4 regions of the Thalassolituus hydrocarboniclasticus genome follow, and region 2 is predicted to be linked to each of the others. Evidence: predicted binding sites of a transcription regulator. Region 2 holds the regulator's gene; each other region holds the start of a gene.
What was found. The regulator FliA, encoded in region 2, starts transcription of late flagellar genes. The targets are predictions, from matches to a motif close to CTAAAGTTNNNNNNNNNNCNGCCGATA.

Region 1: a site for FliA is predicted at 868-894, ahead of HUF19_RS05860 (flagellar protein MotY). Genes of this name have one in related genera too.
Region 3: a site for FliA is predicted at 1,246-1,272, ahead of HUF19_RS00360 (SPM autocatalytic domain-containing protein). Genes of this name have one in related genera too.
Region 4: a site for FliA is predicted at 2,341-2,367, ahead of HUF19_RS06425 (DUF5610 domain-containing protein). Genes of this name have one in related genera too.

The regions. Positions count from the first base shown of each region.
Region 1 is NZ_CP054475.1:1,320,905-1,325,367, forward strand. It holds gene pyrC (dihydroorotase) at 1-809, opposite strand, end outside; gene HUF19_RS05860 (flagellar protein MotY) at 937-1,869, shown strand; gene HUF19_RS05865 (argininosuccinate synthase) at 2,030-3,250, shown strand; gene HUF19_RS05870 (FUSC family protein) at 3,658-4,463, opposite strand, start outside.
Region 2 is NZ_CP054475.1:2,827,108-2,831,570, reverse strand. It holds gene flhF (flagellar biosynthesis GTPase FlhF) at 1-67, shown strand, start outside; gene HUF19_RS12685 (MinD/ParA family protein) at 74-892, shown strand; gene HUF19_RS12680 (RNA polymerase sigma factor FliA) at 896-1,627, shown strand; gene cheY (chemotaxis response regulator CheY) at 1,763-2,137, shown strand; gene HUF19_RS12670 (protein phosphatase CheZ) at 2,154-2,930, shown strand; gene HUF19_RS12665 (chemotaxis protein CheA) at 2,943-4,463, shown strand, end outside.
Region 3 is NZ_CP054475.1:75,184-79,646, reverse strand. It holds gene cueR (Cu(I)-responsive transcriptional regulator) at 1-127, opposite strand, end outside; gene HUF19_RS00365 (hypothetical protein) at 241-1,095, opposite strand; gene HUF19_RS00360 (SPM autocatalytic domain-containing protein) at 1,305-3,011, shown strand; gene HUF19_RS00355 (hypothetical protein) at 3,179-3,646, shown strand; gene HUF19_RS00350 (PA4642 family protein) at 3,658-3,951, opposite strand; gene trmB (tRNA (guanosine(46)-N7)-methyltransferase TrmB) at 4,003-4,463, opposite strand, start outside.
Region 4 is NZ_CP054475.1:1,454,691-1,459,153, forward strand. It holds gene HUF19_RS06410 (MaoC family dehydratase) at 1-604, opposite strand, end outside; gene HUF19_RS06415 (AraC family transcriptional regulator) at 788-1,810, shown strand; gene HUF19_RS06420 (hypothetical protein) at 1,959-2,246, shown strand; gene HUF19_RS06425 (DUF5610 domain-containing protein) at 2,405-3,454, shown strand; gene HUF19_RS06430 (glutaredoxin family protein) at 3,554-3,817, shown strand; gene HUF19_RS06435 (hypothetical protein) at 3,831-4,463, shown strand, end outside.

The DNA of each region.
Region 1 (4,463 bases), 1.5 Mb from region 2:
TAGGCGGTAAAACAGCCGGCACAACCACAGGCGTTTTCTTTGGCGCCTTTGGCGTGTGGCGCACTGTCGGTGCCGAGGAAGAATTTGCTGTTGCCGCTGGCGACCACATCCTGCAGCGCCTGCTGGTGGATATTGCGCTTCAGAATCGGCAGGCAGTAGAAGTGCGGCTTAATTCCGCCAACCAGCATGTGGTTACGGTTGTAGGCCAGATGCTGCACGGTGATGGTGGCGGCAACGTTTTCGCCCTGGCTTTGTACAAACTCGGCAGCGTCTTTGGTGGTGATGTGCTCGACCACTACTTTCAGGGTTGGATGACGGCTGACCAGCGGTGCCAGAATGGTGTCGAGGAATTCTTTTTCGCGGTCAAAGATGTCGATGTGGTTCTGGGTGACTTCACCATGCACCAGCAGCGGCATGCCGTTTTCGGCCAGTGCAGCGGCGATATCATCGAGCTTGCCTAGATCGGTAACACCGGAAGCGGAGTTAGTGGTCGCTCCGGCCGGATACAGCTTAACGGCTACAATGTTACCGGCTGCCTTGGCTTCAGCAATCATTTCCGGGGTGGTATTGTCGGTTAAGTACAGCACCATCAGCGGGTTGAAGTTCAGGCCCTGCGGCACGCGCGACAGAATACGGTCGCGGTATTCCAGCGCCTGTTCGGCATTCATTACCGGTGGCTGCAGGTTGGGCATGATGATGGCGCGGCCCATCACCCGGGCGGTGGCAGGCACTGTATGTTGCAGCACGGCGCCATCGCGTACGTGCAGGTGCCAGTCGTCGGGGCGGGTAATGGTCAAACGGTCAGTCATGCTCTTCAACCTTCAGCTAAAATTGATGGGGCATTGTACCGAAAGCGGCCTTTAACCGCTTAATTTTTCTCGGAATTGGCCGATAACTCACTAAAGCCCCGAATTTAACAGCCTCAACCGGATGTCTATGCACAAACTAATAGCCTTAAGCTGCATGTTGCTCAGCGCTTTCTGCCAGGCGGATGCGGCGCTGGACTACGGCGGTGACATTGAAACCACCGACTGGTCGGTCAGTGGTTCGGTATTTGAGTGCCGTTTTGAGCAGACGCTGGCCGGTTATGGCCGCGCGGTGTTCTATCACGAGGCCGGCGAAGACGTTACCTTTCAGCTCGAAACCCTGAAGAACCTGATGTCGTACAGTCAGGCACAGGTCAGTATTTTGCCGCCGCCCTGGCAGCCGGGGGCCAAAAGCGAAAATCTGGGTGTGGCGCGGATTGTAAAAGACACGCCGAACCTGAGCCTGGATGCTACCCGCACCAATCAGTTTTTACATGCATTGCTGGAAGGTAAATGGCCGGCCATCAGCCATAAAACCTATTACGACAAAAACCGCTTTGTAAAAGTGCATCTGTCGGCGGTGTCGTTCCCGCAGTTTTATCAGGATTATCTGGAGTGTGTGAAGCAGCTGTTACCGGTAAATTACCGGCAGGTGGCACGCTCGAAGGTGCTGTTTGCCAGTGGTGAAGATCAGATTGACGCCACCGATATCAAAGTGCTCGATCGCATTATTTTCTATATCAAAAACGATCCGCGCATTTTTGCGGTGTATCTGGATGGCCATTCCGACAACATTGGCCGCCGTTACGATAACCGCCAGACCTCGAAGGCACGGGTTGAAGATGTGGAGCGTTACTTTATCAAGCAGGGCATCGATCCTGAGATGGTGACCACCCGTTTTCATGGTGACCGTTATCCGGTTGCCAGCAATAAAACCGCCGCCGGACGCGCCGAAAACCGCCGTGTGACCATCCGCATCGAACAGCGGGAAGATATGCCGATACCGGATAATCTGCTGTTTAAGCCTAAAGTCCGCACCCAGACCACCGCCAGCGGCGACTGATACCCGCCGCGCTTTCTTTACTGCTCTTTTTTTGTCCTTTGGGTACGCCTGTTGGCTATCCCGTGCACAATCAGTACAATACCGCCCCTTTCATTATTGCTATCCGCCGGAGCGGGCTGTTTGCCCCCTGTGCGGCCAATCATCATCCTGGAGAATACCCATGTCAGACATCAAGAAAGTGGTGCTGGCCTATTCAGGTGGTCTGGATACGTCCGTGATCGCCAAATGGCTGCAAGAAGAATACAAATGTGAAGTCGTAACCTTTACTGCTGACCTGGGCCAGGGCGAAGAAGTTGAACCAGCGCGCGCTAAAGCAGAAGCACTGGGCATCAAAGAAATCTTTATCGATGACCTGCGTGAAGAGTTTGCCCGTGACTTCGTATTCCCGATGTTCCGCGCCAACACCATTTACGAAGGCGAATACCTGCTGGGCACCTCGATTGCCCGTCCGCTGATCGCCAAGCGTCTGATTGAAATTGCCAACGCTACCGGCGCTGATGCCATTGCTCACGGTGCGACCGGTAAAGGTAACGACCAGGTGCGTTTCGAACTGGGTGCCTACGCCCTGAAGCCAGGCGTAAAAGTAATTGCTCCATGGCGTGAATGGGATCTGACCTCCCGTGAAACCCTGATGGCGTACTGCGACAAGCACGACATTAAAGTTGAGAAAAAAGCCGGTAAGAAATCTCCGTATTCTATGGACGCGAACCTGCTGCACATCTCTTACGAAGGCGACATCCTGGAAGACCCATGGAATGAGCCGGAAGAAGATATGTGGCTGTGGTCTGTGTCTCCGGAAAATGCTCCGGACGAAGCGGCTTACATCACCATCAGCTTCAAAAACGGTGACCCGGTTGCCATCGATGGCGTGGAAAAATCTCCGGCCACCATTATGGAAGAGCTGAACAAGCTGGCCGGTGCTCACGGCGTGGGTCGTGTGGATATCGTAGAAAACCGTTACGTTGGCATGAAAGCCCGTGGCTGTTACGAAACTCCGGCCGGTACTGTACTGCTGAAAGCACACCGTGCGATCGAATCCATCACTCTGGATCGTGAAGCGGCGCACCTGAAAGACGAACTGATGCCACGTTACGCCAAGCTGATCTACAACGGTTACTGGTGGAGCCCGGAGCGCAAAATGCTGCAGGCGGCTATCGACGAAACCCAGAAAGTTGTTAACGGCGATGTGCGCGTAAAACTGTATAAAGGCAACGTGATTGTGGTTGGCCGTCGTTCAGAAGATACTCTGTTCGATGAGAAAATCGCCACTTTCGAAGACGATGCAGGTGCTTACGACCAGAAAGATGCGGCCGGCTTTATTAAGCTGAACGCTCTGCGTCTGCGCACTGCTGCGAAAAAAGGCCGCAGCTTCCTGGATTAATTCCGGCGCTGTTGTTTTTCGCACAAAAAGAACCCGCTACGGCGGGTTTTTTTATACCTGTTTCAGAACCGCCCGGCCTGTTGCTGGCGATTTTATGTGGTAATAAATCCCTTGTTTGCTGACGATCAGGCTGATAGGTTTGTTTTTAGCGTGGTGTCTTATTGATGATGGCGCTGCATGTCATGAAATGGCTGTTTGTTAAGGATAACAATGTCGGTATTTTTCAGCGGGATAGCACAGTTACGGCCGTCTTTTTTTCTGCCGGGTATTTATAATTTTCTGCAGCGGATATTTCTGGCGCTGATGCTGTTGTGGCTGAGTGGCTGCACCGCCAATGTGTATTTTCACCCGCCGGAAGACATCTACTTGGTGCAACCGGAGGTGAGGCTGAAACAGGATCGTCAGCCCTAATCACGGGATGGGCTGATACGACCCAGATAACGGGGATGATGAATCAGCCAGCCACCAATAAGACCAATCAGACTACCCAGTAAAATATCACTGAAGCGTGCCAGCATCAGCGTACTCAGTGGACTTTGCAATGCGGTAACTTCGGCAAAAAGCAGTGTTAGTGGTGTAATAAATAACATGGCAATGCCGTAATTACGCACTACCAGAACCTCAATCGCAAAACTCAGCAAACCAATAATCAGCACCAGCATCCAACTGTTGGGCTGCAGGGCAAAAATCAGCCAGGCGATACCTAATCCCAGTGCGGTGCCGACGACGCGGTGTATTTTCCGCTGCCATACCAAACGAAAGCTGGCACCCTGCATAATCGCGGCGCAGGAGATGGGCACCCAGTACGGATTATGTAATTGCAGTGCGCTGGCTAATAACGATGCCGCCGCGACAAAAACAGCAATAAGGCTGGCTTCGGCCAGTATCTGACGGGCCGGAGTTGTGTTGCGGGTTGGTGCTGTTGTTTCTGCTGGCAGCAGCAGGCTGTACAGCAGGGCCAGTATGCAGGCGCCTGCACTGCCAAGGCCAACGAACATCAGCCTTTGTGGAATCTGTTCCGGTTCATGGGGCAGGACGCTTGCCAGTGCGGCAACCAGAATAAAAAAGAAACTGCCCGGCGGTGGCATATTCAGGCGGCGTGTTACATAAGTACTGACGGTGGTGATGATCAACAGCATCAGGGCGGCGCTCAGGGGGCCTGCACTGCCGAGGCTGGCAAGCAGAAAACTGAGCTGGAAGCCAAGTGTGCAGG
Region 2 (4,463 bases):
CCGCTGGCAGGCCGCCGAAGCCATGAGCTTCGCCACTCAGCATTCCAGTATTCAACACGGAGTATAACGACTAATGGCAAGGCATCCTGTGCAGGTCATCGCGGTCACCGGCGGTAAAGGTGGTGTCGGCAAGAGCAATGTCTCGGTCAACCTGGCTATCGCCCTGGCCGAAATGGGACGCAGAGTGGTGGTTCTCGATGCGGATCTGGGGTTGGCGAATATTGATATTCTGCTGGGTATCAGTTCTAACAAAACCATCGAAAATGTTCTGTCGGGCGAATGTGATCTGCGTGATGTGATGGTTAAAGGACCGGGCGGCATCCGTGTTGTTCCCGCGTCTTCCGGTACACAGAAACTGTCACAGCTGAATGCACTTGAACATGCCGGCCTGATTCAGGCTTTCAGCGATATTGGCGATGATATTGATGTGCTGATTATTGATACCGCGGCCGGAATTTCCGACAGTGTGATGAGTTTTGTCCGTGCTGCGCAGGAAGTGCTGATGGTGGTCACCGATGAACCAACCTCAATCACCGACGCTTATGCGCAGATCAAACTGCTGAATCGTGATTATGGGCTGTTCCGCTTCCGTATCGTTGCCAACATGGTTCGTACACCGCAGGAAGGTAATGCTTTATTTGCCAAACTTACTAAAGTGACGGATCGTTTTCTGGAAGTGGCTATGCAGTATGTCGGCGCCATTCCCCAGGACGATGCGCTTAAGCGTGCTGTGCAGCGCCAGAAAGCGGTGATCGATGCCTACCCGCGCTCCAAAGCGGCGACAGCATTCCGTGCGCTGGCTAAAAAAGTAGATTCATGGCCACTGCCTTCAACCCCCCGGGGGCATCTGGAGTTTTTTGTAGATCGGTTGGTTCAGGAAGCCGGGGCATAACGAGTGTCAGTAGGAAGTTGTCTGGTGTATTCCGACGTACAAAAACACGATTATGAACAACTGGTGCGTGAGCATGCGACGCTGGTAAAGCGTATTGCTCACCATCTTATCGGCCGCCTGCCTGACAGCGTGCAGCTCGATGACCTTATTCAGGCCGGTATGATTGGCTTGCTGGAGGCTGCACGTAAATACGACGGTGGCAAGGGTGCCAGTTTTGAAACCTACGCCGGTATCCGCATCCGTGGTGCCATGCTGGATGAAATCCGCAAAGGTGACTGGGCACCACGCTCGGTTCACCGCAATTCCCGCCGTATCAGTGAAGCCATTAAACAGATCGAAAGCGCAAAAGGCCGTGATGCTGAAGACAGCGAAGTCGCGGGCTTTCTTGGCATCAGTCAGGATGAATACCACGCGATTCTGAAAGACAGTGCCGGCTGTCGGCTGTTCAGCTTTGAAGAGGTTGTGGAGAAGAGCGAATCAGGCTTCGATGTCTTTGAGGATGAATCTCCGAATCCACTGGATGGCATCGAGCGTGAGTCCTTTCAGCGTCAACTCGCCGACGCTATCCGTCATTTACCCGAAAGAGAGCAACTGGTACTCGCACTCTACTATGACGAAGAACTGAATCTGAAAGAAATTGGCGCTGTGCTGGGTGTCAGTGAATCAAGGGTCAGTCAGCTGCACAGTCAGGCAGCTCATCGCCTGCGTGCCCGTCTTGGCGGCTGGTTGTCCTAACTCCTTCCTGTTATTGAAAAAAATCTTTTCTGAGCGCTTTGTTTCTGGATAAAGCGATAACTGTGTCTACACTAAACCTTAGGAACGACTTGGAATATAGAGAGTCGATTACTGGAGGTCGTTTTGGACAAAAACATGAAAATTCTGATCGTTGATGATTTCTCAACGATGAGACGAATCGTCAAAAATCTGTTACGCGACCTGGGGTTTACCAATACCCAGGAAGCTGACGATGGCACAACCGCACTTCCCATGTTGCAGAATGGTGATTTCGACTTCTTAGTGACGGACTGGAACATGCCTGGCATGACAGGTCTCGACTTGCTGAAGAAGGTCAGGGCCGATGATCGCCTGAAAACTCTGCCGGTACTGATGGTGACCGCGGAAGCCAAACGTGACCAGATTGTGGCTGCTGCGCAGGCAGGAGTTAATGGTTATGTTGTGAAGCCTTTCACCGCTGCAGTGCTGAAAGAAAAGATCGATAAGATCTTTGAACGTGTCGAAGGTTAACCAGGAAGACAACTTGATGGCCGGGATCAATCTGGATACCGATAACAGCGCTGTCGGCTCTGAAATCAAAAGCCTTGCAGAAAGCATGCTCAGGCAGCTTGAGCTTGGTGATCTCAGCAAGGCGGTAGCATTGGTTAATAACCTCAACGAGGTTCGTGACCGTACGCTGTACAATGAGATTGGCCGGCTGACCCGCGCTCTGCATGAAGCGATCAAAAATCTGCGGGTCGACTCGGTGGGCGCGGGATCTGAGATCGATAATGCAAGCGATAAGCTGGCCTATGTTCTGGAAATGACAGATAAATCGGCCAACCGCACTATGGACCTGGCCGATGCCGGTATGCCACTGGCAACCGACATCCATGACCGGGCCAGTGCATTATCGGTTGAGTGGCAACGTTTCCTTAATAAAGAATTAAAGCCGGATGAATTCCGTGCTTTAACCAAAGATATCAATCAGTTTCTGATCGACAGTGCGAATCAGTCCCAGAGATTGCAGGGACAGCTATCTGATATCGTGCTGGCACAGGATTTTCAGGATTTAACCGGTCAGGTTATTCATAAAGTCGCCGCATTGGTAACGGATGTGGAAAGCCGTCTTGTACAGCTTGTTGCGATGGCCGGTAACGTCGATTCCATTACCGGAATAGTTCATGCCGATCTTGAAACGGCTGAAAAGCCGACGGAAGGCGCCAATATCGCTGCGGAGGGACCGCAGATTAATAAGTCCAGTGAAGACGTAGTTGCCAGCCAGGATGATGTTGATGACTTACTGTCCAGTCTTGGTTTTTAAAGGAGCTAACGGATGAGTTTCGATGCTGATGAAGAGATTCTCCAGGATTTTTTGGTTGAAGCCGGAGAAATTCTTGAGCTGCTCTCTGAACAACTGGTCGATCTTGAACAACGCCCACACGATAAAGATCTGCTGAATGCTATTTTCCGCGGCTTTCATACTGTTAAAGGCGGTGCAGGGTTTCTGCAACTTAATCCGTTAGTAAACTGCTGCCATGCTGCGGAAAACGTTTTCGATACGCTGCGTAATGGCCATCGTACCGTTAATTCAGATCTTATGGATGTGGTGCTGCAGGCATTAGACAGCGTTAACGAAATGTTCGAAAGCGTTCGTTCCGGTGCCACACCAGAAGAAGCCGATCCGGAATTAATTGAACGGCTGCATAAACTCGCATTGCCTGAATCGGAAGACGAGGCAGCAGCTGATACACCTGTAAGTTCAGAGACTGATGTGGTCGCGGAAGAGGTCGCCGAGCCAACAATGGCAAGTGAACCTGTTATGTCAGCTTCTGGTGATAATGGCGATATCACTGACGATGAATTCGAACTGTTACTGGATGCACTGGACGAAGAAAAAGCGAATGCCGGGGCTTCTGATACAGCACCATCCGCACCTGCTGATGACGACTTTTTTGATATCGGCTCAGACACTACAGACACCAGCAGCGACGAAATAACCGAAGATGAATTTGAAGCATTACTGGATCAGATTCATGGCAAAGGAAAGCATGCTGCTGCGCAGAATAACGACACCGTACAATCAGAACCGGAGCCCGCTGCTCCGGCAGCAGAAGTATCTGGCACCGGTACAGGTGGTGATGATCTTATCAGTGACTCTGAATTTGAAGAATTACTGGATCGTCTGCACGGAAAAGGCAAGCACTCCAGTGCTCCGGGGGCTGCTGAAGTGGATGCGTCTGCTGATGCTGAAGTACCTGCAGCACCGGTAGCGGCAGCAGCTCCGGCGGCAGAGGTTAAGCCGGCTGCAAAAGCAGAAGCAAAGCCAGCACCTAAACCAGAAGCGAAGCCCGCAGCTGCCAAGGCACCCGCAGTGCCGGAAGAGAATAAACGCCAGGATAAAGATGCCGCTGCATCTGAAGCCACTGTGCGTGTTGATACCAAACGCCTTGACGACATCATGAATATGGTTGGCGAGCTGGTACTGGTCCGTAACCGTCTGGTTCGTCTGGGACTGAAAAGCACAGATGAGTCGATGGCCAAGGCTGTAGCCAATCTGGATGTGGTTACCGGTGATTTACAGGCATCCGTTATGAAAACCCGGATGCAGCCAATCAAGAAAGTATTTGGCCGTTTTCCGCGGGTTGTACGCGACCTGGCCCGCCAGCTGAAAAAAGAAATTAACCTGGAGTTGCGCGGCGAAGAAACGGATCTGGATAAAAATCTGGTCGAAGCTCTGGCCGATCCACTGGTTCACCTTGTACGGAATGCGGTGGATCATGGCGTGGAAATGCCGGATGTGCGTGAGAATAATGGTAAACCACGGGTTGGTACTGTTGTCCTCTCAGCAGAGCAG
Region 3 (4,463 bases), 1.3 Mb from region 2:
CCTGTGCAGAATACTGGCGATAACCCGCCGCAGTACGCGCTACCTCAGGCAGCAGCCCACTGCTTTCATAGTGGCGGATCATCTTTGCCGATACACCGGCCTGCGCGGCCGCTTCACCAATGTTCATGACGACTCCGGTTACTTAATACCGTCATCATGGTACAGAAAAACTTAAGCAGGAAAGAAATAAGATGGGAAAAACCAGCGGACAATTCCGCTGGTTTTTGATGCAGCAAGATATCAGGGCAGCAGATCAAGCACGACCTGACCGGAAGCACCCAATCCATTACTGGCAGTCACGGAGTAGTTATAACGCCAGACATCCGGGCCTTCTTGCGAGAACTGAACGCTCTGTTCACCCAGAGTAAAACTGTTAACAATTTCACCGGCATGGCCATTCTGTCCGACATAGGCTTCCAGATAAGGTGGTATTACGGCTTCGGCCACATAAAGTTGCAGATCGTTTTCATGACTCAGGGCCACCGTACGATACCCTCCGGTTTTGTTTTCAATAAAAGCACAGTGAATAGCAGAGGTACTGTCACCTTCGGTATCTGACCAGTTAAGCGAAACAGAGCCAACGCTGTCGGTACGATCACTGACTTTATAAAAATCCAGTTCAATCGTAACGTTTTCCTTATAGTAGGAAGCGGAGCTAAACCTCACCGTTCTGGACCCACTGGCTTTATAAGTCAGGTGACGGGTTGTCTCAATTAAGAATTCGCGTCCGGCTTTTTCGCGTTCGGTCACAATCTTACCAATGGTGATATTCATAGGGTCAAAACCACCATTGCAGTTCGCCATTTCCCAACCACCACCTGCCTCCGCGCTTCTGTTACGGATAATCAGGGTTTCAAGACGACTTGATTCAGCAATATTACTGATCTCGACGTTCACCATTTCTGTGCGTTCCTGGCGAATATTCACAACACCGACCCAACTTCCGGCGTAACCACTACCGTTCAATTGTTCTGAAGCTGCAATATAAGGTGCCGGATTAAAGCGCTCTACGCCGGAAGAATCAGAACTATCACCCGCGCCACCACAAGCGGTCAGTAATGAGACAGAGACGATAGCAAGGGAGAGGTATTTCACAATCTATTCCATTAGTTATTTATTGTTTTCACGATAATAACGATGAGCTCTGATCAAGCCAAGTTTTCATTAGAAATCTGCAGATTTTCAGCAGCCATATGCTATAGAACAACAATTCATGAACAGCTATTTATCAATACGTTAATCATCTTAATGTTATCAACAGCACGGCCGAAATCCTGTGCATAACCCGCCAAAAGGAAACGGCCATGAAGATTGTTCAGTCGCAGGTTCAGCTCAGTGCTCAGCAAAAAGATCTGTTATTAAGCGCACGCCTTACGGGCATGTCGGTGAGTGTTCCGGCAGGTGATGGCGAGCATGACGGCAGCAATCCCGCCAGCGGCAGCAGTGCCAGTGCCGGCATTCAGCTGTCGCTGAGCACCCGTACCGAAAGCAGCCAGGCAGTGAGTCGCAGCAGCAGTGTGACCCATGCCGATGGCCGTCAGCAGCAATCGTCTTCAGCCTACCTGGCACAACAGCTGACCGAGCAGACCACCCAGCTGAATGTCGTCGTCAGTGCTGTGAATGCCCGGCCGGGCAGCGCTGGCCTTGGCATACAGGTCGAGGTACAGAGCGTATTGCAGGTTGAACGCGAAGAGTCGCTGGTCTTTGAAGCGCTGGGTCAGGTACAGACCGAAGACGGCCGTCAGATTGATTTTATGCTGGCGCTGGATTTCAGCCGTTATACCCGCGCCGAGCAGACCAACCTGTTTCAGGGTCAGCTCAACCTGATCGATCCGTTAATGATTAATCTGAACGGCGGTGCGGTCGAGCTTTCCGACCAGAGCTTCAGTTTTGACCTGAACGCCGATGGCCAGAATGAGAACATCGCCCGTACCGCCGCCGGCAGCGGTTATCTGGTATTCGATAAAAACAACAACGGCATTATTGATGACGGCAGCGAAATGTTCGGCCCGCAGAGTGGCAACGGCTTTGCCGATCTGGCGCAGTACGATGACGACGGCAACGGCTGGATTGACGAAAACGATGCCATCTTCAGCCAGCTCAGCCTGATGGAATTTGATGACGAAGGGCCAACCCTGCGCTCCGCCGCGGAAGCCGGTTTAGGCGCATTTTTTCTTGGTTCTGCCGCGTCCGATTACGAGCTGAAAAACGACGCGGGCCAGGTGCGCGGAGTGATTGCCCGCTCCGGTGTTGCGCTGAATGAAAATGGCGAAGCGCTGTTGCTGCAGGAAGTGCATCTGAATACTCCGCCTGAGCTGCCGCAATACGCCATTAGCCGCGGCAACCTCGCCCTGAGCAGCGAACAGGGCACAGTTAATCTGCAGTCGCCGCTGAGTTTTTTTCAGTTCGATAACGAACTGCTGAACCGCCGCGATGAACAGACGCGGGTACAGCTGCACTTTGAACCCGATCAGGATGCACAACTGGTGGCCGCAGGCCCCCTGCCGGGAACAGCCGCCGCTGGTCATCATGCCAGTAACGGCACTCACGACAACACCCTCAGCAACAACACCCTCAGCAACAACACCCACAGCAACAACACCCACAGCAACAACACCCACAGTAATAACAACGGCAACGCCGGCAACAACACCGGCAACAACGCCATTCAGGGTCATGCACCCCGCCCGAATGCGCCCCTTTACGATGATATGCAGCCGCGCCGCATGAATATGCGCCAGTGGGCCGCCGATGCCATTAACCGCTACCACAGTGAAGAGCAGCGCAAACCCAGTGGTAAAGATGCCCATGTGTATGTCGATATTCCCGACCCGGTGCAGGCCACCCCGCTTAACCTGCGCGACGAAGTCGGTGCCGGCAGCAAAGATATGGACAACAAACTGAAAGCCCTGCGCGCCACCATTGAAGAATTAAAACAGATGCGCGAGCAACAGCAGCAAAGTCAGAAACCACTGGCGCTGTATCAGGCCATTGGTCATTTGCAGGGATAAAAACCGAACTGAAAATCTGCACAAAAGCGGCGGCCTGCTACCGCTCTGGCGGACAGCCCCTGCCGCTTTTTTTCCTTTAAGGCCGCAGTGCAGAGCAAGACCGCAGCCTGCAGCGCCATGGCATACATACTGCTTTCTGACATAACCATCAGAAAAGGAGGCAGGGTATGAACATTAACCGCACGGAGGCATTTGCCGCCATCAGTCAGAACCCGGGTACAAAAAAGGAAAAAAACAGCAATACGGTATTTGCCGATCTGTTGCGCGCACAACAACAGGCTCAGCCTGCGACAGAACCTGTCCGTGCAGTAACAGCCACATCGCCTGTTGCCGCTGCGGCACAGAAACCGGCAACGTCCGCATCCGTAGCAGAACCAGAAGCCAGTTCAGAAAAAAGCGCCGTACAGGAATTCCGCGACTACATGGCAATGAGCGATGCCGAAAAAATGCGCGCCGCCGTGCTGAAAGAAATGGGCCTGACCGAGGAAGAGTTTGAACAGCTGCCACCGGAAGAACAGCTGGCCATCGAACAGAAAATTATCGAGCGACTGAAGCAGGAAACCGGCGTCAGCGATACCGGCTTTAATACCAAAGCCATCAGCCTGTTACTGCAGGAAGTACCGCAGCCAGGCTGAGCTTATATTGCTTATTCAGCACCCGCCACACGCAGTGCCGCAGCATACTCTTCGCCTTTGCTGTGGCTGGCGATGGTTTGCAGAATGGTTACGCCTTCGGCATTTTTCGCATTCAGGTTATGGCCTTCGGCTTTAAACAGCTCCACGTATTCGGCAAACACTTCCGGCACCATATGACGGTAAGCGCGGATGGCGGCAACGTAATCAGCATCGCTGCCGTCATAGCTGTTGGCGCTCAGAAATTCACGCAGCTGCGCTTCTGACCACTCACCACCAAATACTTTTTCTTTATCTTTCTTCTGCATGATTTGTTTCCTTATTTAAAGTCGGATGTCGGTGTCGTCGGACGTCCGACGTCAGTCTGTTTTTCTGAACATCATATCCCACACCCCATGCCCCAGCTTCTCACCACGGTTTTCAAACTTGGTCAGCGGGCGGTGCTCCGGACGCGGCACGCAATTGCCCTTACCGGCAACGTTTTCATAACCTTCGGCTACATCCATTACTTCCAGCATATGCTCCATATAGGGTTCCCAGTCGGTCGCCATATGGAATACGCCACCCGGCTTTAAAATACGGCGGATGGTCTGGGCAAACTCAGCCTGCACAATGCGGCGCTTATGGTGCTTTTTCTTGTGCCACGGGTCAGGGAAAAACAGCTGCACGGTATCGATGCTGTTATCCGGCAGCAGCTTCAGCACTTCGATTGCATCTTCTTTATAGCTGCGCAGGTTAGTGATGCCGGCTTCTTCCGCCAGATACAGCAGCGAACCAACACCCGGCAGATGCACTTCCACACCGATAAAATCTTTTTCCG
Region 4 (4,463 bases), 1.4 Mb from region 2:
TCGGGTTGGAATCACCTGATACTCTGGCATAGCGGCGACCCAGATCGCTGTTCAGGGTCCAGCGTTCGGCGGTGGCGAATGCTGGCAGTTCTGTGCGTTCTTTACGCGGGCCCTTTGTTGCAGAGCTGCGCATTCTTGCCAGGTTGGTACTGACAGACTCCCATACTTTTTCTCCGCCGATGGTAATTTCGGTATGAATATCAAACTCCAGTCCCTTGTCGGTCTGCTTACTTCCGGAAAAGTGGCAGCGGATATCCAGTTTTTCTTCCTGACGGATGGCCCGGTACTGGGTAATGTCGTTGCGGATATGAACCAGTCCCATCAGCGCTAGGGGAAAGTGTTTGTGCAGCATCAGTTCCATATGCAGCGGAAAGGCCAGTACGTGCGGGTAGGTCAGTGGCAACAGCGAAGACTGACTGCGGAAGCCGCAAACACCGGCGTAGGCTGCCACACGCTCAGGCCGGGCTTTGACGCCCACCTGTAAGGCTTCAATGTCCGGCATTGTAATATCGCGCTGGCCGGATCCGCGGGCCAGCAGTGCCCGCAGATATTGCCCCAGAGTGCCCGGAGTCGCACTGAATTGCATGCGTATAGCTTGAGTCATAACCACGGCGTCCTTAATTAATATTCTGATCAGACAAGGGTGAGACTGGTGAGTATAGAGCCGGCTTACGGGGGGCCATTGGCGCAGCCTGTTGGTGCCCGGCGTCAGTTTGGTCAATAGGACTTGCAGCGGCCTGTTTATCTGGCAGAATTCGCCAACACTCATCAGGAATTTCAACGACTTATGTCCGGTGGAATGACAGAACTGCGTGACTCTGGCGTTATGATCCAGCTGGCTCATCAGGCCATGCTGAAGATGGGGCTGGATGTGGATGCGGTGTTTGCGCGTCTGGGCGTCACTCCCGAACTGCTGGCAGACCGGAATATCCGTACCCCGCATGAAGCTCAGCTGATTTTCTGGCATGTGCTCGAAGAGGTCAGTCGGGATGCTGATATCGGCCTGCATCTTGGCGAACATATGCCCGTATACAAGGGGCAGGTGCTGCAGTACCTGTTTCTTTCCAGTCCAACCTTTGGCGAAGGGCTGAAACGAGCCCTGAATTATCAGCGCCTGCTCAGCGATGCATCCCAGGCCAGTACCGGTATTGAAGATGATCAGGCTTATATTCTGGTAGAGAGCGCCAGTGACCGTGTGGCCGGCCTGCGTCATCTGAATGAGTGTATGGCACTCGGCCTGATTCGTTTCTTCCGTTATGTAACCGATGACGCCTTTGTGCCATCCTGCGTGCACTTCAGCCATGAAAAACCGGCTGACAGCACAGAACATGAACGGATTTTTGCCTGCCCGGTTCTGTTTGAGCAGGAAGATAACCGCATTTACTTCAATACCCAGTTGCTGGACCTGCCTTCCTCCCATGCTGAGCCTGAGTTGTTGCAGCTGCACGAAAAACTGGCAATAGAACATGTTGCCAAGCTGGAGCGTCAGGACATCGTCACCCGCGTGTATAAAGTGTTCGGTGAAATTCTGGAGACAGGGCAGGTCAGTCTTGAGGATGTGGCTGAGCGTCTGGGAATCAAATCCCGCACTCTGCGCACCCGTCTGGCGGAAGCGGGTACTAACTTCAACCAGTTGCTGGCCGATTACCGCTGTAACCTTGCCAAGCGTTTACTGTCCGGTACCGATGAGAGTATCGACGAAATTGTTTACCTCACCGGTTTTTCCGAGCCGAGTACCTTCTACCGGGCTTTCAAGCGTTGGACCAGTCAGACGCCGGTTGAATACCGCAATCAGCGCAAACAGTCCTGAGCGGCATTGATTACAGGCCGAAAGCAGCCCTGTTCTGGCTGCTTTCGGGCAATCTTTGAGTTCCTTTCATAATAGTGTTCATTTTTTGATCTGGTTTTCTTCGTGTGCCTGAGCCATTGTAATCGGGTTTTTATTCGGAGGATTTGTTATGAGCCAGACGCAAAAACTATCGCTGATTCAGCCGCTGGTTGAACATATTATGCAGACTCAGGATGTAGCCGAGTGGCGTCAGGCCTTGCTGGATCAGGGAATCATGAGCAAAGAAGAGGTGATCGCGCTGGACCAGAAGGCATTGCATGCGGCGTACAAAACGTTAAAAACCATGCAGCTGCTGAATGAGCATCCGGATCACATCATGAACGAAATTGAGCGTAATAAAGTCTGCTGGAAGCTGGATTTCGGCTACGACTATCATCAGGGAGCGGTCTGCTACTGACCTGCAGGCCTGTACTTTTATCAGCCTGTTAGCGCAAACAGAAAAAGCCCGCCAGTGCGGGCTTTTTTTATCTACTGACTAAACTGTCACAGGGTTCAATTTCCGGCGGCGCCGGCCGATAACCCAAAGAACAGCAACACAGTCTGAGCGGAGGCTATATGGCAATCACAATTACCCCCTCGCAATACCGGAATTACGGTATGCAGAATCCTGAGGGCAGTAAGAAGACCGCAGCTTCTGCCAGTGATGTAAAGCAGGGGGCGGCAGCCGAATCCCTGGCTAAGGCACTTCCCGGCGTTGTACAGCTGGATAAAAAGCAGAGCCCTGAAGAAACCGCTTCAGCCATCCTGCGCCATGTACAAAATGGTATTAACCAGCTGCGTTCTCAGGGGGCGGATCAGAGTCGTATCGATCAGCGCCTGCAGGCTGCCCGCGAAGGCATTGCCAAAGGTTATGCCCAGGCAACAGAGATGCTCGACGGTATGGGACTGCTGGATGACGAGTTAAAAGGGCAGATTGCTGCCGGACGTCAGCTGGTCGATGACGGTCTGGATCAGCTCGCCCGCCCGGCAGATCAGAGTCGTGCATTGCTTGCCAGCAAAAGCTCACTCAGTGTGGCCAATGAGTTGTCTCTGCAGGTTCTGACCCAGGAAGGCGATCGGGTGACGGTGCGTTTCTCCCAGGGCAGCAGTCTCAGCACGTCAATCAGCCAGGATGGGCAGGGTAATTCGGCTTTCAGTTTGCAGGCATCGGCTCAGCAAAACTGGAGTATGGAAGTAAATGGCAGTCTGAGTGATGCCGAGCGCACCGCGCTGGCGGGCCTGTTTGATGATGTGCAGGCGCTGAGTGAGCGTTTTTTTGCCGGTGATATTGGTGCGGCTTTGGGACAGGCAATGGACCTTGGCTTTGATGGCAGCCAACTGGCGGCGATGAGTCTTAATCTGACGCAACAAACAGTTGCGACCTCAACCAAAGCCTATGCCAGTGTTCAGCCACAGTTGCCTACACCAGAGCTGGAATCGCTGAAAGCGCCGCTGGCGTCTTATGTGGATGCTTATATGGCTGCGCTGGAAAAGGCCAGACCGCTGGCTGATGCGCCGCAGACCTTGCAGGATCTGGTGAATCAATTGTTGCCGGAAGAAGAACGCTTACCGGTCTGGAATTCTTTCCATGAGGGGTTGAATTCACTGCTCGCTAATAAAGCCTGAGCGTAATTTCTTTTTCTCCTTCTCTCGGCGGCAGACTTTTTGTCTGCCCCGGTGCTAACCGCTATACTTCCCCTGTCTGTTTTTAACTGGAATAACCAGATGGCACTGGTTTTATTTGGCACAGAGGCCTGTCATCTGTGTGAACTGGCACAAGCGGTAATTGTGAATGTCGCCAGCCAGATAACCCTCGATGTTTATATCGAAGATATTGCTGAAACAGAAGCTCTGGCAGAACGCTATGGTTTGCGGATTCCGGTGCTGCTGAATGAACAAAGCGGGGCTGAACTTGACTGGCCCTTCGATGAGGCACAATTGCTTAACTGGCTGCAGAGCAGCGCTCAACCTGAACCCATTTCTGAATAAAAGGACGATTACCATGCGGATTTTTTCCGGACTGATCCTGGCTTCGCTGGCGCTGTTACAAGGCTGCTCCAGCACTCAGCTGTCACCTACCGGTGAGGCGGTTTATTACGCGCTGCAGACCGATACCACGCTGCGTACCTGGGTTGATGCCTGTGATGATGTCAGCGCCAAAGCCAAACAGGCGGCCTATACCGCCAAGCAAAACTGGTGGCAGCGTAATGGTGCCTTTGTCGAGAGCGCCGATTTTGGACTGGCCTACGATATTATTCATGTGACCGATGACCGTACTGAAACCGGTGCCCGCATGGCGATGGCCCTGACCTGGCAGGTAGTTGAAACGGCCGAGGCCGAAGTGCAGGAATTGCTGAGCGCCAGTGGTGATAAAGAAGATCTCTGTTTGCGCGTATTATCACAATATAATCAGGGCGAACGTGACCTGCGCAGCCAGGATAAAGTGTACGAGTCACTGGTCAATTTACAGCGCCGCTCACAGCGTGATGGCACGGACCTGAATCTGAAGCGCGCAGCCGTTGAGCAAAAAGCCGGCAAGGTGTATGGCCGCTCTTTTTATGTCGTAGAAAAAATGGCGAAGCGTAACGGTTGTTCCGGGGCAGAAGTACATCTGCTGAAAAATGCCTGGCCGCAT